Regions from separate parts of the Thalassotalea piscium genome, predicted to be linked through region 2. Evidence: predicted binding sites of a transcription regulator. Region 2 holds the regulator's gene; each other region holds the start of a gene.

What was found. Region 2 encodes sigma-54, which starts transcription at its own class of promoters, with help from an activator protein. Its sites were predicted from a motif close to GTTGGCACGNNNNTNGNNT; they were not measured.
Region 1: QUD79_RS10560 (BON domain-containing protein) is a predicted target of sigma-54. The motif match lies at 6,143-6,161, and genes of this name have one in related genera.
Region 3: QUD79_RS01170 (PEP-CTERM sorting domain-containing protein) is a predicted target of sigma-54. The motif match lies at 4,021-4,039, and genes of this name have one in related genera.

What each region holds. Positions count from the first base shown of each region.
Region 1 is NZ_AP027362.1:2,433,217-2,440,987, reverse strand. Features, by position in the region: gene QUD79_RS10580 (diacylglycerol kinase family protein) at 1-1,552, shown strand, start outside; gene QUD79_RS10575 (mechanosensitive ion channel family protein) at 1,614-2,540, shown strand; gene QUD79_RS10570 (MlaA family lipoprotein) at 2,658-3,557, shown strand; gene QUD79_RS10565 (efflux RND transporter permease subunit) at 3,560-5,956, shown strand; gene QUD79_RS10560 (BON domain-containing protein) at 6,195-6,746, shown strand; gene QUD79_RS10555 (WD40/YVTN/BNR-like repeat-containing protein) at 6,890-7,771, opposite strand, start outside.
Region 2 is NZ_AP027362.1:588,730-596,500, reverse strand. Features, by position in the region: gene QUD79_RS02550 (calcium/sodium antiporter) at 1-787, shown strand, start outside; gene QUD79_RS02545 (KpsF/GutQ family sugar-phosphate isomerase) at 810-1,775, shown strand; gene kdsC (3-deoxy-manno-octulosonate-8-phosphatase KdsC) at 1,780-2,325, shown strand; gene lptC (LPS export ABC transporter periplasmic protein LptC) at 2,322-2,888, shown strand; gene lptA (lipopolysaccharide transport periplasmic protein LptA) at 2,905-3,384, shown strand; gene lptB (LPS export ABC transporter ATP-binding protein) at 3,394-4,119, shown strand; gene QUD79_RS02520 (RNA polymerase factor sigma-54) at 4,189-5,697, shown strand; gene hpf (ribosome hibernation promoting factor) at 5,726-6,013, shown strand; gene ptsN (PTS IIA-like nitrogen regulatory protein PtsN) at 6,046-6,498, shown strand; gene rapZ (RNase adapter RapZ) at 6,571-7,425, shown strand; gene QUD79_RS02500 (HPr family phosphocarrier protein) at 7,441-7,716, shown strand.
Region 3 is NZ_AP027362.1:287,358-295,128, forward strand. Features, by position in the region: gene prsT (XrtA/PEP-CTERM system TPR-repeat protein PrsT) at 1-1,114, shown strand, start outside; gene prsT (XrtA/PEP-CTERM system TPR-repeat protein PrsT) at 1,150-3,924, shown strand; gene QUD79_RS01170 (PEP-CTERM sorting domain-containing protein) at 4,073-4,909, shown strand; gene QUD79_RS01175 (REP-associated tyrosine transposase) at 6,831-7,283, shown strand; gene QUD79_RS01180 (ThiF family adenylyltransferase) at 7,711-7,771, opposite strand, start outside.

The DNA.
Region 1 (7,771 bases), 1.8 Mb from region 2:
CTTTGCTTGGCTGGGATTATCTTTAACGTTAGTCTCAAGTGCTTACCTACTTAAAAACCCGTCAATTTTTAGAAAAAATTCGGATGGTAGCATCCCGTTTATTATTAGCCTGGTGCTATTGCCATTTATCGTAGGTGTTCACCTTTATAATATTATTGCCACTTGGTTTGATAAAACCGATCGTATTCATCATATTAATCATGGCGTTCATGTAGGTAGACGCCTCAACTCTAGTGACTTGCTTACCTTAGAAGAATTAAATATTAACGCAATTGTTGATATGACGGCTGAATTTAGCGCACTGAATTGGAGCGCATCTGCAATGGAGTTAGATTACTTTAATATTCCAGTGCTAGATCACCAAAGCCCGAAAGAAGAAGAGCTTAGACAAGCTATTACTTGGATAGATAATCAAGTTACTCGCGATCGTAAGGTGGTAGTACATTGTGCACTTGGTCGAGGACGCTCAGTTTTTGTGGTTGCTGCTTATATGTTAGCAAAATCGCCTGATCTTTCTGTACGTGAAGTATTAGAAAATATTACTAAAATACGCTCTTTTGCTAAGTTAAACCGTTCACAGATGAAACGTTTAGTTGAGTATCATCAGCAAAATAAAATTTATATAAATGAAGAAGCATGTCTGATTGCTAACCCAGTATCAGGTGGTGGTAAATGGCTAACATCAAAAGAGCTTGTTATTGACCAGCTATCTCGACATTTTAAGTTAATCGTTCATGAAACCACATTAGAACAATCAGCAAGTGACTTTGCTAAACAAGCAATTAACAATAACATTAAAACAATTATTGCGGCTGGCGGTGACGGCACATTAAGAGAGGTAGCAGAGCACTTAGTAAATACAGATACTTTATTTGGTGTAATTCCTTTAGGTACTGCAAATGCACTTGCTCATCACTTATATGGAAACCTCTCGAAAATTGATCCTGTTGGCACAGCAATGTCTCATATTGTCTCTAAAAATTGTGAGAAAATTGATACGGCATCCTGTAATAACCAAACAGTATTATTATTAGTTGGTATAGGTTTAGAGCATGAAATGATCAGTTATGCTGATCGAGATAATAAGAATAATTCGGGGCAATTTGCCTACTTAGAAGGATTCTTTCGAGGCTTTGCTGATGGGAAGTCATACCCTCTTAAAGTTAAGTTTGATCAAGAAGCGGAGCAAGAGATTAACTGTACAAGTTTCGTCGTAGCCAATGCAGCACCTTTTACAAGCCTATTAGCGCAAGGAAATGGTTCTCCTGACTTTACAGACGGATTACTTGATGTAACTTGGATAAAACCAACAGCAGATACTACAAGTAAACTTGTAGACTTTGCCGAGTTAGTCAGCGCTAGCTTTAACCTTCGTCAAGGCAATGAACTACCAAATGAACAGGGTAATATTAATGCAACTCTGGCTAAAAAAGTAACGGTAACAAGCGATAAAGCAATAAGTTATGTAATTGACGGCGAAGTCTTTGAAGAGCAGAGCGTTTGTATTGAATCTAACCCTGAGTCACTTAATGTGTTTATCAATAAATCATAAGGTTATTTTTAGCTAACAGCTACACTATTGTCATAATTATAACAATACTCGAGAGGATTTAATGGAATATTTAGATATTAATAAGTACTGGTCACTTATCGACGAAAAGTTAAATGTTTGGTTAGAAACGATAATTAAGCATATTCCAAACTTAGTGGTTGCTATATGTTTTATTATTATATTTTCTGTTGTTGCCCGTATTGTTGGTAAGCTAGTCAAACAGTTTTTACGACGTAGTTTAGACTCTCAGCAAATAGCAGACTTGTTAGCCGCTATATTTAAAGTTTGTTTTATTCTTACTGGGGTGTTTATTTGTTTAGACTTTATTGGTTTAAAGGGCACAGTAACCTCATTATTAGCGGGTGCGGGTATTATTGGTTTGGCAATAGGTTTTGCCTTTCAAGACATGACAGAAAACCTTATTGCTGGTGTAGCTATGGGAATAAGAAAACCGTTTAGCATTGGCGATATTATTGAAGCTGATAACGTTTTTGGTAAAGTTATCACCATCAACTTACGCAATACCATAGTGGAAACTTTTTCTAGTCAAATAGAAGTAATTCCTAATAAAATTTTATTTAGAAATATAGTAACTAACTATTCAAGTTTATCCATTCGCCGAGTTGAAGTACCTGTGTCAATTTCTTATGCAGACGACCCTGATCATGCAAAAGAGGTTATTGTCGATGCAATTAACCAATGTGACTTTGTGATAAAGCAAGATCAAACAGATGTTTATGCTGAAAGTTTTGGTGATAGTGCCGTTAATTTATTAGTTTGGTTTTGGATTGATTACCCAGGTGAAACTGGCTACATGTCGGCAAGGCATCAAGCAATTAGTTTGATTAAAAAGTCATTAGAACAAGCCGATATATTAATACCATTTCCAATTAGAACACTTGAATTTGGTGCTAAAGGTGGAGAAACATTAGGAGATATATTAACCCAGCAAGCGCAGGTGAAAAATAGCAAAGCAGAGAAAGAGTAGCTTTGTTTATTGCTATACCCACTGGCTTATGTGGTTGAGCAGGAGTTTAGTCGTTATTGAATAGCAAATGTTTATTTTAAAATTTGTAACATAATAGAACGTTTCAGGGAGTTAGTAATGATAAAAATAATAAAGCGCACGAACTTATTTATTCGAAGGTTGAATAGACAAGTTATTTATACAGCCTTGTTAGTGGTCGCAGTAATGCTAAGTTCTGGTTGCTCTTCCAAACAAGAGCATCTGGCTGAAGCAACTGTAACCAATGAGCAGCCGGTTAAAGGTCCCTACGAAATAGCCGCTGAAAAAAACCTACCGAGTGTGGTGAGTTATCAGGCACCTGAAGATTCTTTACGTTTTATTAATGAGCCTATTTTTAACTTTAATGATACCGTTTATCGTTATGTACTGAGTCCATTAGCCAACGGTTATCAAAAAGTCGTACCCAAGCCAGTAGATAACAGTATTCGAAACTTTTTTTATAATTTACGTGAGCCACTGTACGCGGTAAATCACTTATTACAAGGTGAGGTGGTAAAATCAGGAAAGAGTCTAGCTCGGGTACTAATGAACTCTACAATAGGCTTATTAGGTTTATTCGACCCCGCTAATAGTATGATGGAGTTAACGCGAGACAAAACTACTTTTGGTGAAACGCTTGCAAGTTATGGTGTAGGGCATGGTGCATATATAGTATTACCGCTTCTTGGTCCGTCAGACTTACGAGATACCGCATCATTGTCGTTTAATTACTTAGCACATCCATTAAATTTTATTAGCGATGAGAAAGCGGCCCAGCAGTTATTATTAACTGATGGTATACAAGCACAAATTCCTATTTTGGCAAAATATCCGCGTGTACTCAATGGCGTGGATAATTCTTATGAGTTTACTCGAAACTTATACATGCAAAGTTTACAGCGTGATGGACAAGAGCGTCGAAACGAAGTGTTTAAAACTGAAAAGCAAAAGCAGTCGCCTGTTCAATCGGTTTCGGTTAGTAATCAAGTGGTAGAATAAACATGATTAACAAAAATATGACGCCATGGGCTTACCTTATTTGTTTTATATTCACCTTACTAACAGGTTTACTTGCGTGGCAAGCGCAGAAGTTTGAAATCGATGCTTCAGCAGATACCTTACTTGTTGATAATAACCAGCATTATATTTTAACGCAGCTGGCTGATCAGCGTTACGGCTCTGAAGAATTTATTTTAATTGCATTCAAACCCAATAGCAGTCAATTATTCTCAAACACCAACATGAACACAGTGTCTACTATCGGACGTGAAATTGAGAATATATCACGAGTTAAGCAGGTTAACAGTATTGCTAATATGCCCATTTTTACAGCGGCAGACACAGTAACTGCCGATGTTGAAAAGTTAACTTGGGAAAACGAAAAATTCGATGAAAAAACATTATCGTTAAGTTTAAAGCAACACCCGTTGTACGAAGGACTATTAATCAATAAAGCACAAAGCGCGCTGTCGTTACAGGTGGTATTTAAGTCTGATCCTGCATTAGAAAAAATTAACAACGATATTATTGAGATCAAACGCCACTTGTTAACGAGAGAACTAACCAGGCAAGAACAACAGGCTGTTGACCAGTTAAAGCAAAAGCAGCAAGTACTTAACAAAAGTTTAGAGCAAACGCGTATTAATGAAATTGAACAAATTCGATCTATTTTAACGCCGCATAAACAAGTAGGTGAGTTTTATTTAGGGGGTAATAATTTATTATCTTATGAATTAATAAAGATTATCGAAAGCGACTTAGTATTGTTTGGCGCGTTAATTATTATCGTGGTTATTGCGTTGTTATGGTTTTTATTCAGGCAAGTGAGCTGGGTATTACTGCCAATTATATGTTGCGCAACCAGTGTGGTGATGACAATAGGTTTATTAGCCGCGCTTGATTTTAAAGTAACGGTAATTTCAGCGAATGTGTTTGCGCTACAAATTATTTTATCGTTAGCAATGATAATTCACCTGATTGTGCATTACCAAGAATTAGTTAGTAAACATAACGATTGGACACATAAAAAGTTGGTTTTAGCGACAATAAAACAAAAAATAAAGCCTTGTTTTTATGCTGGATTAACTACCGCAATTGGCTTTGGCTCGTTAGTATTTAGCGGTGTTCAGCCCGTAATTAGCTTTGGCTGGATGATGGTAGTTGCAATGTTTGTTAGCTTCATAGTCAGCTTAGTGTTTTTTCCAGCACTCTTATACGCCATATTCAATAAGCAATCGTATGTTAAACAACACCACCAAATTGAACGGGGCATGCAAGCAACTGCAAGCCTAGTTATAAATCAGCCTAAAAAGATTATGGTGATCTCGGCTTTAATATCGCTAGTGGGCGTGTTTGGTTGTACACAGCTTACAGCTGAGAATAGCTTTTTAAATTACTTCAGCGAGTCTACAGATGTTAGAAAAGAGCTAACCTTTATTGATCAAGAATTTGGTGGTTCAACACCATTTGATGTACTGCTTGAAATTCCTGAAGAACAAATTAAGCCTAATTTGATCATATCGGCAAGCACAGTTCAAACGGTAACTGCTATACAAAATATGCTTGCTAAGCAACAAGCTATTGGCGTTATTACCTCGATTGCCGACTTTACCCGCATTGCTCAAGTTGTCAATGGTAAGCCACTAACAGAATACGAACTAACAGCTCTATATAAAAGTTTAGATACTGACTTACAACAACAATTATTTGGTGCTTACTTTTCTGAAAAAGACAATCAAATACGAATTTCTATGCGTGTACAAGACAGCACCAAAACATTAAATAGGGCGGATTTACTGAAAGAAATTCATCAAGAGTTATCTGCAATGGGCATTAAAAAGCAAGAGTACACGCTAACAGGCCTATTCATTCTTTACCAAGATGTGCTTTCTCGTTTGGTTAACTCTCAGGTGCTTACTATTTTAATTGTATACGGTGCTATGGCCACTACGTTAATGATTATATTTTCATCGCTTAAAGTTGCAGTAATCGCATTAGTACCTAATTTTATAACTACTTTAGTAATAATGGGAGTTTTAGGATTGTTTTCAATTCCGCTCGATTTAATGACCATTACTATTGCTGCTGTTGCTATGGGAATTTCAATGGACGATACCATTCATTATATTCATCGTTATTTAGAAGAAATTAAAGGTAACCATGATAGTCAAGACCAGTGGGTAAAGCGTACTAACTTATCGGTAGGTTATGCGTTAATTTATACCACAACTGTCATTGTTATTGGTTTTGGTACCCTAGTGTTTTCTAACTTTGTACCTAGCATGCTGTTTGGTTTACTAACGAGTGTTGCAATGATAGTTGCTTTACTCACCGACATCACCACGCTTCCTGTTTTACTGAGGAAATATGTGACTAAGGCAGATGTTAAACAAGCGTAGTACTACCTACCTTACAAAGGCTCATTTACAAAGGCTCATTTAAATAATGAGCCTTTTTGCTTTTTAATGGTAAGTGTTGTTTATACATCATGTACTTTTTACATTATTTGCATGTAAAAAAGGTAAGTTTCTAATTGATCAAAGTATGCTTTTATATTTTTGCCTTTATTTTTCAATAGGTTAGGCTTTGGCATGGAAGTGGCATTAATAAGTATGATTCATTCAAAAGGAGAAGATTATGAAATATTCAATTGGTTCTATCATTATTGCTACAGTATTAACCGTAGGTTCAACTGCAGCCTATGCTGAAAACACTTGGAAAGATAAATCTAAAGATGCATGGATTGACGGTAAAGCCGAAAGTACCATACTGTTGAATGGCAATTTAAACTCTTTTGACATAAATACTGACGTTCACCAAGGCGTTGTTACGTTAACAGGGAAAGTAGACAGTAAAGTTGATAAAGCATTAGCGCAAGAGTTGGTTGAAAGTTTAGATGGGGTTAAATCTGTTGATAATAAATTAACCGTACTAAGCAATAAAAACGCTGATGATGACTCAGTAATGACCGCATTAATGGACTCAAAAGTTGAAACAGTAGTAAAGACTAAGTTATTGGTTGAGTCTGAAGTTAATGGTACAGACATAGAGGTTGAAGTGACTGAAGGCACTGTAGTGTTAACGGGTGAAGTGCAATCTGATAGTGAAAAACAACTTGCTGTTGCTATTGCTAAAAATACGAATGACGTTAAAAAAGTAGTTAACAAGTTAACTGTTAGCAATAGTTAACTACACGCTACTCTGTTGTTTATTTAGCTTGAGCAAGTAACTAGCAATTAAATTAACAACGCTAAAACCAACGGCTCTAAATCCAACTAAACATTGGTTTAGAGCCGTTAATTTATCTTCATTAGGCAATAAAAGACTCTAGGTTAACCGCAGTTTATGTTAGCGGTATTAATTGATTTTATACCATTATCCCAAAGGCCTAAATAAAGTAGGTTTTCTGTATTAGTTTGCAACATTAATAAACTTTTAACGCCACCTTTACTGACTTCTTTTGAAAAATCGTTACTGTTCCAAGTAACCCCGTTATCACTACTGCAAAGTACTTTTAATGGCTGCTCTGCTCCTCCTTTGTTAAAGCTGGCGCTGTATAGATTACCAATATCATCAATAACAATGTCCCAATAAAAATGGTGGTCAACATCGCCCAATGGTTGCTCCCAGTTTGTGCCGTTATCACGGCTGATTACTATACCTCCTTCGCCGCCCACTAAAACAGTTTTATTGTCGGTTGGGTGGATCAATCCTCCTTTAAAAACGGATGGATTTGGCAGCAAGTCAGTCCAAGTCGTCACGCTGCCGTCGACAATTGAATAACGATTTAAGTGACCATTTTCAATTGGCCCTTGTCCACCAAACCAGATAAATTGTTGAGATGGATGAGGTAAAATTAGTGCTAAACCAGATGCTATTCCATCCCAAGCTCCATCTAATAGCGTCCAGTTTTCTGCTGCACTATTTGCAACAGCAAAAGAGGTATCGCCCACTGCATACAGTTGGTTATTCACTTGGTCATAGACAATATTATTAATAGTACTAAATTCGTCACCGCCAAAATTATGGTTGATCAGTTGCCAATTTTGGCCACTATCTTGGGTAATATACAGCGGTGAAGGCTTAGAATATGGAGCTGCTTCATCAGTTTGAACTGCAGCTATATAATGTCCTTGAGAAATTATTGCTAATGCTTTTATTCCACTTGAGCTTGGAGAGCGATCTTGCCACTGAGCATCAGCGTTGGCTCGCCA
Region 2 (7,771 bases):
TGTAAATACAGCAATTGGTAATGCAATAGGCTCAAACATTACAAATATTGCACTAGTATTAGGTATAACTGCATTACTACAACCATTGTCTGTTTCATCTTCAACAGTAAAGCGAGAAATTCCATTAATATTAGCTATCACAGCATTAGCTTACTTTATGCTAGCTGATAATTACTTTAGTTTTATCGAAGGCTTAATTTTAATGATTGGTTTTGTCGTTTATATTATGGCCTTATTAATAATAACCCTACGTAACTCCAAACAAAAAAAGCTTGATGACGCTTTATTAACTAGCGCTGAGCAAGATGTACCGGTAACTACCACACCTAATGCCATATTTTGGCTGATTATTGGCATGGTATTATTACCGCTTAGTGCTAAATATTTAGTTGATTCATCAGTGTTTATTGCCACTGCCTTTGGGGTAAGTGATTTAGTGATTGGATTAACTGTTATTGCTATTGGTACCAGTTTGCCTGAATTAGCAGCAAGCATTGTAAGTATTATTAAAAAAGAAGATGACTTAGCTATTGGTAATATTATTGGCTCTAACATTTTTAATATATTAGCGGTACTCTCATTAGCTGGCTTAATTGCCCCTGGTGACATAGATCATGATGTTTCCTTAAGAGATGCACCTTATATGCTTGGCGTTACCCTGTTATTATTCTTTCTTTGTTTTAGTAGACGTTTCGGTAACTTTAGAATTACACGCGTAAAAGGTTTTGTATTAATAATGACCTTTATTGCTTATCAAGTACTATTATTTAGTCAGTTAAAAGGGTAGTCAGTTAAGGCTAAACTAATTTATGAAAAACTTTAAACAACAAGCTCTCAATGTTATTCAAATAGAGCAAGAAGCAATAAATGAATTAACAAAGTTTATTGATGACAGTTTTACTAAAGCCTGCCAGTTAATGTTTGACTGTACAGGTCGCGTCATCGTTATTGGTATGGGAAAATCTGGCCATGTAGGTGGTAAAATCGCGGCTACTTTAGCAAGTACGGGCACTCCTGCGTTTTTTGTTCACCCGGGCGAAGCAAGCCATGGTGATTTAGGTATGATCACCAAAGATGATGTAGTTATGACTATTTCTAACTCTGGCGAAACCGGTGAAGTTTTAGCCATAATCCCAGTATTAAAACGTATAGGTGCTAAACTTATAGCCATGACTGGTAATAGTGACTCTACCCTAGCTAAGCTTTCCGATACCCATGTTTGTATAAAAGTCTCTCGTGAAGCCTGTCCTTTGGGTTTAGCTCCCACTTCCAGCACAACCGCAGCTTTAGTAATGGGTGATGCTATCGCAGTAAGTCTGTTGCACGCACGTGGTTTTACGGCTGATGACTTTGCACTCTCTCATCCAGGCGGTAGTTTAGGCAAGCGCCTTTTACTGCGTTTATCAGATATAATGCACACTGGCGATCGATTACCTGTTGTGCATCAAGATGCTAAAATTACCGACGCATTAATGGAGATGTCTTTAAAAGGGCTTGGTATGACTGCTGTTGTTAATGATAAAAATGAATTAATCGGCTTATTTACTGATGGTGATTTGCGCCGGATACTTGATGAAAAGGTAGATATTCACCACGACCAAATTCATTCCGTTATGACGAAAAAACCCAAAGTAGCTAGCGAAGAAATGTTAGCTGCTCAAGCGTTAAAAATAATGGAAGATAAGAAAATTAATGGACTAATTATTGTCAATGCAAGTAACCAACCTATTGGTGCAATGAATATGCACGATTTACTAAAATCAGGAGTACTTTAATACAATGAAAACACTCTATGGTGAAGTGAATCAAGCAATTATAGAAAAAGCAATAAATATCAAATTATTTGTGTGTGATATTGACGGTGTGTTTTCTGATGGACGCATTTATTTAGGTAATGATGGCGAAGAGCTTAAAGCATTTCATACAAAAGATGGTTATGGCATTAAAGCATTAGGTGCAAATGGCGTTGACGTGGCCGTTATCACTGGCCGACAATCAAACATTGTTCAGACCCGTATGACAGCACTTAATGTAAAACATATAGTGCAAGGTGAAGAAAATAAGTTGCCCGCGTTAAAAAAGATGTTAAGTGCCCTATCATTAAAACCTAATCAAGTGGCTTATATTGGCGACGATATGCCTGACTATGAATGTATGGCCTATGTTGGCTTAAGCATTGCTGTTAATGATGCACACCCCACTATTTTGAACCTTGCCGACTATACCACCACAATAAGAGGCGGCTTTGGTGCGGTAAGGGAATGTTGCGATTTAATAATGTTGAGCCAAAACACTTTACACTTTGCTACAGGCGCTAGTGTATGACACGGTTAACCGGCTTCGCCATCTGTTTTTTTATTCTAGCATTAGCTGCGTATGGCGTTGTTGACTGGCTTCAGTCAAAAACAAAAACAGAACAAGTGATCACTAATGAAATGACACCAGACTTTATTGCTGAGACCTTAAATAGTGACATATATAATGCTCAAGGTGAGCTAACATATATTATCGATGCGCAGCGTATGGAGCATTACGCAAACTTATCTGTAACCCACTTTGAATTTCCACAGTACACCCTTTTTACAAAAAATAGTGAAACACCTTGGAAACTAAAAGCTAATGAAGGGACTCTATATAGTAATAATCGCGTACGGCTACAAAATCGCGTAACATTAACGGCAACAGATCAATCAAGCTTAATACAAGAAATTCATGGTCGGTATTTAGAGTTAGATCTTAATACTAATATTATTAGTTCTGAGCAAACTATTATGATTGAAGGGAAAGACTTCACCATATATGGTTCAGGACTAATTGTAGACTTAAATACAAAACAAATGACGTTGACTGAACATGTACAAACCATTTTTAAAAGTATTAAAAACTAGCCTTATTATAGTAGGCATGAGCTCAGCATTAGTTTCGACAAGTTATGCTGACAAATTAGACTTAAAAAAAGAAATTAATATCGATGCTTCTCGACAGGCTGCTGATTTAAAAAATAAAATATTTAGCTATATCGATAATGTTGTGATCACTCAAGGCACGTTACGGATCAAAGCTGATTTAGTACAGGTGATCACTGACACCGAAACCGACGAAAAAACATATATAGCCAAAGGCAATCCTGCAACCTTTTCTCAAAAGCTTGATGACGGTACGCCCATATACTTACAAGCTAATGAAATTAAATATCAGCCTAGCCAAAATATCGTAGTAATTTCTGGTAACGCAGAATTGCGCCAAGAAGGAAGCAAAGTCAGTGGCAGTATAATTACTTACAATTTTGTCACGGAACAAGTCAGTGCCGATAGCGATGCGGATAGTGATGAAAATAATCGAGTAAAAACTGTATTACAACCCAAAGCGTTGGATAAAAATTAACTTATGGAAATATCAACTCTTTGTGCCACAAGCTTAGCGAAAGCTTATAAAGGCCGTAAAGTAGTAAAAAATGTAAGCTTGCAGGTTCAAGAAGGGCAAATTGTCGGTTTACTTGGACCAAATGGCGCAGGTAAAACAACATCGTTTTACATGATTGTAGGGTTAGTGCCTAATGATAGTGGCAGTATAATACTCAACGATGAAGATATCACCTTACTCCCTATGCACGAACGCGCACGAAAAGGTATTGGTTATTTACCTCAAGAGGCCTCAATCTTTCGAAAACTCACTGTACACGACAATATAATGGCCATTTTACAAACACGAAAAGAACTTTCTGAGATTGAACGTCAAGAAAAGCTTGAACATTTATTAGAAGAGTTCAATATTAACCACATAAAAGACAATTTAGGTATGAGTCTTTCAGGTGGCGAGCGGCGTCGTGTAGAAATTGCCCGTGCCTTGGCTGCTGATCCTAAGTTTATTTTACTTGATGAGCCTTTTGCAGGCGTTGACCCTATTTCAGTAGGAGACATTAAAAAAATTATTCTACACTTAAAACAACGAGGCATTGGTATATTAATTACAGACCATAATGTACGTGAAACTTTAGATGTATGTGAACACGCTTATATTGTAAGTCATGGCGAATTGATCGCAGAAGGGGATTCAAATCAAATACTGGCCAACCAAACAGTAAGAGATGTATACCTTGGTGAGCAATTCACGCTATAGTATATTCAAACTATAGTATTAGTTAATGCGATAAACGTTATTAATAATTAAAGGAACATAAGTATTTCGATGCGCCCTAGTCTGCAGCTCCGAATTGGACAACAACTTACAATGACTCCACAGTTGCAACAAGCAATAAGATTGTTGCAACTGTCGACCTTGGATCTTCAACAAGAAATACAAGAAGCGTTAGACAGTAATCCATTATTAGAAGTTGATGAATCTTCAAATTCAGATCAGGAAAGTAGTACAGATAATTTCGATGATGCTTTTTCTGCCTCTACAACTGAAACAAGTACGACTGATAATAATGATGGCAGTGAAGACTCTACACCAACGATAGACGAAATATCCACTACTGAGGCAATGGACAAAAACGAGATCCCTGAAGAATTAAATATAGACACAACATGGGATGAAAGTTTTAGTGCCGGTGTATCAAATACAGGCGTAGGTGTTGCGAGCGAAGATTACACATATCAGGGCGAAACTGTCGATTCAATTCAAGACCACCTGCGTTGGCAAATGGACTTAACTCCCTTCTCTGATACAGACCGCGCGATTGCCACAGCGATCATAGATGCTATTGATGACGCTGGCTATTTAACTGTTTCAGCTGAAGAAATATTAGAAAGTGTAGGCGCTGACGATCTAGAGCTAGATGAAGTAGAAGCCGTTATTAAACGGATTAATATGTTCGACCCTATAGGTGTAGGTGCACGTAGCATTTCTGATTGTTTAATTATTCAGCTTAATCAATTTGACAAATCAACACCCTGGCTAGAAGAAAGCAAATTAGTATTACGCGAGCATATCGATTTACTTGGTAGTCGTGATTATCGACAATTAATGCGTAAAACTCGCTTAAAAGAAGATCAGCTCCGTGAGGTTATCCGCTTAATTCAAACATTAGATCCTCGCCCCGGTGACAGTGTCATTAAAGGTGAAGACCAATACGTTATTCCTGATGTTTCCGTTGAGAAAAAAAATGGTCGTTGGGTTGTTGAGCTCAATCCTGATACTGCGCCTAAATTGTCAGTAAACCAGCAATATGCCTCAATGGCACGCTCTATGAAGTCCTCAACTGATAGCCAATTTATTAGATCAAACTTGCAAGAAGCCAAATGGTTTATTAAAAGTTTAGAGAGCCGCAACGACACGTTATTAAAAGTGTCTAACTGTATCGTGCAGCGCCAGCAAGGCTTTTTTGAACATGGACCTGAAGCGATGCGCCCCATGGTGCTAAACGATGTTGCAGAAGCTGTAGATATGCATGAATCTACAATTTCTCGCGTAACAACACAAAAATATATGCACACTCCTCGAGGCATATTTGAACTTAAGTTTTTCTTCTCTAGCCATGTAAGTACCGAAAACGGTGGCGAGTGCTCATCAACTGCAATTAGAGCATTGATTAAAAAACTTGTGGCTGCAGAAATACCAGCTAAACCGCTAAGTGACAGCAAAATGGCTGAACTACTCGCAGAGCAGGGTATTAATGTTGCACGAAGAACAATTGCAAAATACCGAGAGTCTTTATCTATTCCCCCTTCTAATCAACGTAAAAGTTTACTTTAAGTAAACGCAACAATAAGGATTGAATGTTATGCAAATTAATCTTACAGGTCATCATGTTGAAATTACCGAGGCATTACGTGAAAGCGTAAATACAAAATTCGCAAAATTAGAAAGACATTTTGATCAAATTCATAATGTTTACGTGGTGTTAACAGTAGAAAAGAATAGTCAAATAGCGGAGGCAACCGTTAACCTTAGCGGAACAGAAGTACATGCTAAAGCCGATAACGCGGATATGTATACTTCAATAGATCGACTCGTCGATAAACTAGATCGCCAAATATTAAAATATAAAGGCAAAATAACTCAACATTAACGCTATAAAATATAGCTAAGTAAACCGGTATCATGAAGTTACTTGAACTACTTAGCTTGAACTGCACTTTATGTGCAGTTCAAGCCACAAGTAAAAAGCGAATACTAGAAGTTATCTGTGATGCAGCTTCTAACGAACTTAACGACTCATCAACTTATGAATTATTAACAAGTTTGATGGCACGAGAAAAAATGGGTTCAACAGGGATAGGTAATGGTATAGCCATTCCTCACGGCCGATTAACTAATTCAAACAAAACTGTCGCAATAGTTGCCACTAGTGAACAACCGATAGAGTTCGACGCGATAGATAATAGACCTGTTGATATTTTTATTGCATTATTTGTTCCTGAGCAACAATGCGAAGAACATTTAGTGACATTACAAAATATCGCAGAGCTGTTTACCGACAAACAGCTTTGCAAACAAATTCGAAAGAGTACTACTGCGCAAGAAATGTTTGATTTAATTAAACAAGCCAGTTAATTTTTTAACACTATAGCCATTGATAGATAAACACTATTATTGGCTACACATTTTGCCAAATAAGGCTGAAAAATGAAATTAACCATTGTGAGTGGTCGCTCAGGTTCAGGTAAAAGTGTCGCACTACGCGTACTTGAAGATTTAGGCTATTACTGTGTTGACAATATCCCCGTAAATTTACTACCGGCGTTAACACATACCGTAATAAATGATTATGAAACAGTCGCAGTCAGCTTAGATGTTCGAAACTTACCTAACGACCCAGCTGACGTTTCTGAAATACTTGATTACCTGCCCACAACTGTTGAACTAAATATTCTTTATTTAGATGCTGATGACTCTGATTTAATTAAACGCTTTAGCGAAACTCGCCGATTACACCCATTAATTAGACAAAACATTGCCTTAGATCAGGCACTAATTTTAGAGAAAAAGTTACTAGAGCCTATATCTAGTCGCGCTCATTTATACATAAATACCAGCCAGTTAACCCCTCACCAACTCGCAGATTTGGTAAGAGAGCGAATTTTAGGTAAAAAAACTGGCACTATGGTTGTTGTGTTTGAGTCATTCGGATTTAAGCACGGCGTACCTCAAGATGCAGACTATGTATTTGACGCTCGCTTTTTACCAAACCCTTTTTGGGAAAAGGAGCTTAAAACTTATACCGGGTTAGATCAGCCAGTCAAAGATTTCCTTTCATCTCAACCAATAGTGACTAAATTCGTCTGGCAAATAAACAGCTTTTTTATGACATGGCTACCCCACCTAGAGCGAAATAATCGTAGTTATGTCACCATTGCAATAGGCTGTACCGGTGGTAAGCACCGCTCCGTATTTATTGCTGAATTATTAGCAAACAATTTACGTAAAGAAAGAGCCGATGTTCAATCACGCCATCGCGATATCGATAAATCAACAACGTAAGAAATACAAATATTCATGGCCAAATATAACAAAAAGTTAATGATATCTAATAAGCTTGGCTTACATGCGAGAGCTGCCACTAAGTTAGCGCAATTAAGCCACAAGTTTGATGCTGAAGTAACCGTTACCTTAGCAGGAAAAGATGCTGACGCGAGCAGTATTATGGGATTAATGCTGCTTGCTGGCGCACAGGGTAAAGAAGTGACTATTACTACTGAAGGTGAAGATGCAGAAAAAGCATTAGCCGATGTATGCAAACTTTTTAATGATAAATTTGATGAGGATGAATAGCTTTATTTCAACTAGAAACTAAGGGCTTAAGGTAACACCCCCCTAGTAAAACCAT
Region 3 (7,771 bases), 300 kb from region 2:
AGACGAACAGTCGTTAGAAAAAATTAAACAGGCTTATCAAAAAAATACCAATAATATTGAAATAAGTTTGCTGTATGTTGACGCCTTAATTAACGCTGGTAATTTAGCCGAAGCCCTTGTTATTTCTAACTCGGTTGACAGTTCCGTTAAAACACCGAAAAAAGCTTGGTTACAGCGTATTGCTATTCATAGAAGACAAGGTAATGAATTGCAATTTGTTACTACTATAGAAAAGTGGTTACAGGCTAATCCTTATCATATTGAACCTATTTTAATGATCTCTGATCATTATGTGAAACAAAGACAAGGTCAAAAAGCACTGCAATATATTGATAAGGCACTGTCTGATCATCATAAAGATAACTTGGCCTTAAAAGTGGTTAAAATTCAATTGCTTTTAGACAACGCTAAACTTTATGAAGCAAAAAAACTGTATGAAGATAAACAGTTTGAGCTTGTAAAACCTGAGTTACAGTCTGGTTTAGAAGGGCGCATTGCCTTACTTGAAAAAAACTATGTTAAGGCGGTAGAGAAGTTAGCACCGTTTTATCAAGCTTATCCTACTAGCCAAAATGCTATTTTACTTTCGGTTGCTTATAAAGAAAATAACCAAGAAGCAAAATCTCAACAGTTGCTGAGTAACCATTTATTGAAAAATGATAAAGATGACAGAGCACGTATGATGTTAGCTAATAGCTATATTGGTACTGACCACAATAAAGCGATTGTTGAGTATGAACGTTTAGTAGAAACACAAAAAGAAAACGTGGTTGTTTTAAATAACCTTGCTTGGTTGACCATGGATAAAGGGCAAATAGAAAAAGCGCTTGAATATTCTAAAGCTGCTTATGAAAAAGCGCCTGAGCTTGCCAGTGTTGTTGATACGCGCGGTATGGTGTTGTACAAGGCCGGAAAAAATGCTGAAGCGTGGAAGCGCTTATCTGAAGCATATAAGTTGTCGAAGGGTAACGATACAGCAATAGCATTGAACTACGCTGAAGTATTAATTGCTAATAAACGTAATGACGATGCGTTAAAAGTATTAAACTCAATAAATGTTAAAAATAGCGCAGATATGAATAGAAAGAAGCAGTTGGCTGCGCAAGTACAATAATAAGTTTTAACAAGACATAAAACAAAGGATGGCATATGTACTTAATAAAAAAAGGTAAAAAAGTAATACCTTTATTGGTTGCTGCTGCTTTAGCAGTAGGCTGTAGCGGACAAAAAACTGATGAAGAATATATCTCGCTGGCAAAAACTTCATTAGCGCAGGGCGAAGTTAACGCCGCAATTATTAACTTAAAGAATTTATTGAGTGCTAATGCTCAAAGTGCTGAAGGTCGATTCTTACTAGGTAAGTCTTACTTAACACTGGGGTTGTGGATTTCAGCAGGAAAAGAATTAGAGTTAGCGTACAAAAGTGGCTACGACCCAACCGCGGTAATTCCTTTACTTGCTAAAGCTTATTATCATTTAGGTGATATAGCCGGTTTAGAAGAATTAGTGGCTCAACTCGATTTGTTACCTGAAGAAACTCAAACGATATTAAAAACCTTTGTCGCGATAACCTATATTAAAGAGCAAGATTTAGAGCAAGGCATTATTTATTTATACGATGTGGTTGAAGTTGACTACGACTCTAAATATACCGAGTTAAGCAAAGCCTGGAAGCTCGGTATGGACAAAGAAATAGCGCAAGCAATTTCGGTTATCGACAATATATTGGCTGAATTTCCTAACTTTGCTGAAGCAATTGAGTATAAAGCTTATTTACACTTTAAAGCGCAAGATATGGCGTTGTCTGCCGAATATTTTGGTCGTTATATTGCTATTCACCCTCAAGCTCATGAATTACGCATGATGTATGCAATTGCATTGGTATACTCTGAGCAGTATGAAAAGGCGGAAGAGCAAGCAGATATGTTATTGCGCCCAATGCCGAAAAACCCTAAGTTGAATCAAATTAAAGCACAAACACGCTTTGCCTTAAATGATTATGAGCAAGCTAAACAATTCGCAGAAGTCGCTATTAGAAGTGACAATAAACTGGTGCTTTCAAAAGTTATTGCGGGTATTAGTGCTTATCAATTGAAACAGTTAGAAGTGGCTTATTCGCATTTAAATTCTGTAAGTTCGCAGTTAAGTTATCAACACCCTGCTAAAAAACTGCTTAATGCCCTGAAATTTCAATTAGGTTATGAAGACGATGTTTTAGCTGAAATGTTAAACATGCCTAGTGAAAATGTTGATGTAGAGCTTTTAGGTGCTTCAGCTAACGAGCTATTTAAACTAGGTAAAGTTGAAGCAGCAAACTCGTTGTTAGAAAAAGCGGCGGGCACTGCACCTGAAAATGCTGATATTTTGTATCAACAAGGTTTACTTAAAATGTTTAGCGATGATGATTCAGCGGCACTGTTTTTTGAAAAAGCATTAGAGAAAAACCCTGAATTAGAAACAGCTATGTCAATGTTGTTATTAGAGCGATTAAAAGCTGGCGATTACAATAAGGCGTTTGAAATAGCCGACAATGTTGCACAGAAAAACCCAGAGCTAGCGTTAACCTTTAAAGGGTTAATATACGCACGTAAAGGCGAGCTTGATAACGCAAAGGCTGAGTTTGAAAAAGCCTTAGTTATTAATAAAAACAATGCTGGCGTTTATTTTAAATTAGGCCAAGTGTATGAGTTAGAAAAAGATACCGGGTCAGCCCTTATTCAGTACCAAAAAGCACTTAATGCTAATTTAAATTATTCACTTGTGGTGTCGTCATTATTGAACATAGGTAGAAATAACGAATATAAAGAAAATGTTCAAGCTTACTTTGAGCAGTTAGTTGATGAAAATTCAGCTGAGCCTATTGTGTACACCTATCTAGCCGCGTTTTACATTGTTAGAAACGAGCTAGATGTTGCTAATTCAGTGTTGAATAATGGTCTTGAGTCTGTGCCTAATAATTTTCAGTTATTAATGTTAAAAGGTAAAGTACTCGCTAATAGTAAACATTATGATGAAGCCATAGCTAATTTTAATAAAGCGTTGGAGCAAAATGCCTTTAGCCCAACAACATTAGTTGCAAAGGCGAATGTTTTAACCCTAAAAGGTAATTATGCAGAGGCGATTGAAGCGCAAAAAAGTGCTATAGAGCTTATACCTAATTCTACAGAGTACAAAGTGGGTTTAGCAGATCTTTATATTAAAAATAGAGAGTTGCCTGCGGCATCTAAAATATTAAATAACATACAGTTGGCTGGTAAAGGTAATGTGTTTGTTGAACGCCTATTAGGTAAAGTAGCTTTTTTAAGTAATGATTTTACTAAGGCCCACACTATATTAAAGAACGTGGCAAAAACAATTAACACTGAAGATGTTATTTTTGAACTTGCCACCTCTTTACAGCAATTACAGCGTTCTGCCGATGCGTTAAATACTATTGAGCGCTATAAGTCTGAAGTTCAGGCTATAACCTCTTTAGACTTGTTATTAAAACATGCAGAGTTGCTTGAAAAGGATAAACCTGAGCAGGCATTAGACATTTACACGTTTATTTTAACTAAAAGCGATCGTCATTTTGCTATGCTTAATAATGCCGCTATGGTTAATTTGCAGTTAGGTAATAATAAGCAAGCACATGAGTTGGCAAAAGAGGCATTTGGTAAAGCCGCTAGTAATAATGCAATTGTGAATACATATGGTTTAACGCTATTAGCGGTAAACGATAATAAAAATGCTGAAAAGTATTTAAAGCAAGCGTTTGAAGCTAATGATAAAAGTGCTAACTATAAAGTACATTACGCTCAGGCACTATTGGCTAATAGTAAAATGTCAGAAGCAAAAACACTGATGCTGGATATTAACAGACAAGAATTGAACGCATTTACTTTGCCAAGGTATGATGCCTTAGTTAAAGCACTTGGCTTATAAATTAATACCTGTTATTAGTGTCAGAAAATTTTACAGATCAATTAGTTTGATATAAGGTCATATGATTAAGTGGTTGTATTTATTGGTTTTTGCGGACTTGGCATGCAGAGTGCATTATACAGGACAGAACTTAAACGGAGATTATAAAATGAAAAATTTAATTACAGCAGCGCTAGTATCACTAGCATTTGCAGGAACAGCAGCAGCAGACAATATCTACATCAACAATGGTGTTGATTACGGCGGAAATAACGCAGACACAGCAGCTGGTAACACTACTACTGGTTGGAAGCACAGCCTTGCACTTACTTATGAGTCAAACTCTGTAGTACAAGATCTTGATAACAACGGAGCACTTTCAGTTGGTGATACTATTGTTTCATCAGGTGGCATGATTGGCTCAGCGTTATTAGGTAACAACAGCGTTACAGCTTTGAAAACTGCTGAATTTGGTGGTACTGGTCCAAGTAATAATGGCTACGGAGCAAACTGGGCAATAAGCTTCCGTTTTAATGACCTTATGGGTACATACGACGGTACTGACTTTAACTATACTTCAGGCAACATTGATTGGTTCTTATTAGACTCAACAAATGGCTTTGGTACAGAAGTACACTTATTTACTACTACTGTTACAAACCATACTTATACCTCTGGTAACCAAGTATTTTCTGGTAACATTGGTAACTTTGGTACTGACACAGTAAATGGCGTTGCTGCTGGTGATATTTTTAATATCGCTTACGGTAATACTTCAATGAGCTTTGAGCAGTATGCAACTCAATTTGTAGATACAGTTCGTTTTCGTATTGACCAAAATACTGATAAGCCAAATGTAACTGGTTATGATGCTAACAAAGGTGAAATTTATGTTTCTGGTAAGCATGACGGTTCATTAGAGTTTGCTGTTCCAGAGCCTACTACTCTTGCTATCTTAGGTTTAGGTTTATTAGGTTTCGCTGGCGCGTCACGTCGTAAGTCTTAATCTTAAACAGATTTAATAAAAACCGCCGAAAGGCGGTTTTTTTATGCCTAAAATTTAAAAATATCTGATGGGCTGAAGCCCAACCTACAAAAAAATATAATCTATCACTATTGTAGGTCGGCCTTTAGGCCGTCAGAAATAAGCTATGCTTAGATAATAATATTAACTCATCGTAATATTTGATGGCTGAACGAACCTTCAAAACAAAAAATACAATCTATGGCTATTGTAGGTCGGCCTTTAGGCCGTCAGAAATAAGCTATGCTTATATAAAAATATTAACTCATCGTAATATTTGATGGGCTTAAGCCCAACCTACAAAAATAAATATAACCTATCACTATTGTAGGTCGGCCTTTAGGCCGTCAGAAATAAGCTATGCTTATATAATAATATTAACTCATCGTAATATTTGATGGGCTTAAGCCCAACCTACAAAACAAAATATAATCTATCACTATTGTAGGTCGGCCTTTAGGCCGTCAGAAATAAGCTATGCTTAGATAAAAATATTAACTCATCGTAATATTTGATGGGCTGAAGCCCAACCTACAAAAAAAATATAATCTATGGCTATTGTAGGTCGGCCTTTAGGCCGTCAGAAATAAGCTATGCTTATATAATAATATTAACTCATCGTAATATTTGATGGGCTGAAGCCCAACCTACAAAAAAAATACAATCTATGGCTATTGTAGGTCGGCCTTTAGGCCGTCAGAAATAAGCTATGCTTATATAATAATATTAACTCATCGTAATATTTGATGGGCTTAAGCCCAACCTACAAAACAAAATATAATCTATCACTATTGTAGGTCGGCCTTTAGGCCGTCAGAAATAAGCTATGCTTATATAATAATATTAACTCATCGTAATATTTGATGGGCTTAAGCCCAACCTACAAAACAAATACAATCTATGGCTATTGTAGGTCGGCCTTTAGGCCGTCAGAAATAAGCTATGCTTATATAATAATATTAACTCATCGTAATATTTGATGGCTGAACGAACCTTCAAAACAAAAAATATAATCTATCACTATTGTAGGTCGGCCTTTAGGCCGTCAGAAATAAGCTATGCTTATATAATAATATTAACTCATCGTAATATTTGATGGGCTGAAGCCCAACCTACAAAAAAAATACAATCTATGGCTATTGTAGGTCGGCCTTTAGGCCGTCAGAAATAAGCTATGCTTAGATAAAAATATTAACTCATCGTAATATTTGATGGGCTTATCGGTAATTGCTCCTGCATTACCCTACTACCGCCATCCATGGCGGCAAAGCCCAACCTACAAAAAAAATACAATCTATGGCTATTGTAGGTCGGCCTTTAGGCCGTCAGAAATAAGCTATGCTTATATAAAAATATTAACTCATCGTAATATTTGATGGGCAAAGCCCAACCTACAAAAAAAATACAATCTATGGCTATTGTAGGTCGGCCTTTAGGCCGTCAGAAATAAGCTATGCTTATATAATAATATTAACTCATCGTAATATTTGATGGGCTTATCGGTAATTGCTCCTGCATTACCCTACTACCGCCGTCCATGGCGGCAAAGCCCAACCTACAAAAATAAATATAACCTATCACTATTGTAGGTCGGCCTTTAGGCCGTCAGAAATAAGCTATGCTTATATAATAATATTAACTCATCGTAATATTTGATGGGCTTAAGCCCAACCTACAAAAAAAATACAATCTATGGCTATTGTAGGTCGGCCTTTAGGCCGTCGATAAAGATATTTGATTTGAATATATGATTTGAATATTTGATGGGCTTATCGGTAATTGCTCCTGCATTACCCTACTACCGCCATCCATGGCGGCAAAGCCCAACCTACAAAACAAATACAATCTATCACTATTGTAGGTCGGCCTTTAGGCCGTCAGAAAGTTTAAAAAGGAGTACGCTATGTCATGGAGTGACTTACGAAAAGGAAGATATTCACATGAGCAAGGTGAATACTTTGTAACCTTTAACACTCACAATAAAGAACCTATTTTTAACGACTTCAACTTCGCCTGTTTGTTTTCTCAACAATTAGCACTTAACCAAGCTAAGTATAATTGTACATGGCTAACTTGGGTTTTAATGCCTGATCATTTTCATGGTTTGTTAAGACTAGAGCCAAAAGGCGCGAGTTTGTCTGAAGTTGTTGGCGGTTTAAAAGGAAGTACGAGCTTGATTATTAATAAAAAGCGCAAACGGCAAGGTAAATTTTGGCAAGCTTCTTTTTATGATAGGGCTTTACGTTTGGAAGGTGATAGGAAAAATATTGCAAGGTATATTGTGGCCAATCCATTAAGAAGAAAGTTAGTGAATAATATTGGTTATTATTCATTTTGGAATTCAATTTATTTGTAGGTCGGCCTTTAGGCCGTAGATAATGATATTTGATTTGAATATTTGATGGGCTTATCGGTAATTGCTCCTGCATTACCCTACTACCGCCATCCATGGCGGCAAAGCCCAACCTACAAAAAAACATGACAAATATACGGCCAACCTACAAAAAATATAATCTATCGCTATTGTAGGTCGGCCTTTAGGCCGTCGATAATGAAATTTGATTTGAATATTTGATTTGAATATTTGATGGGCTGAAGCCCAACCTACAAAAAAACATGACAAATATACGGCCAACCTACAAAAAAATACAATCTATGGTTATTGTAGGTCGGCCTTTAGGCCGTCGATGGTTTTTATTGTACTGATGGGCTTTATATGACGATCCTTAAAGGATCAATGTGTAAAAAAACCTGACATTATCGAATAATTGAATAAATATCAGTTATTTACTGTTATCTATAATGCCTTTAAATACTTTGAACATGTATCGTTGTAGTGGGTTT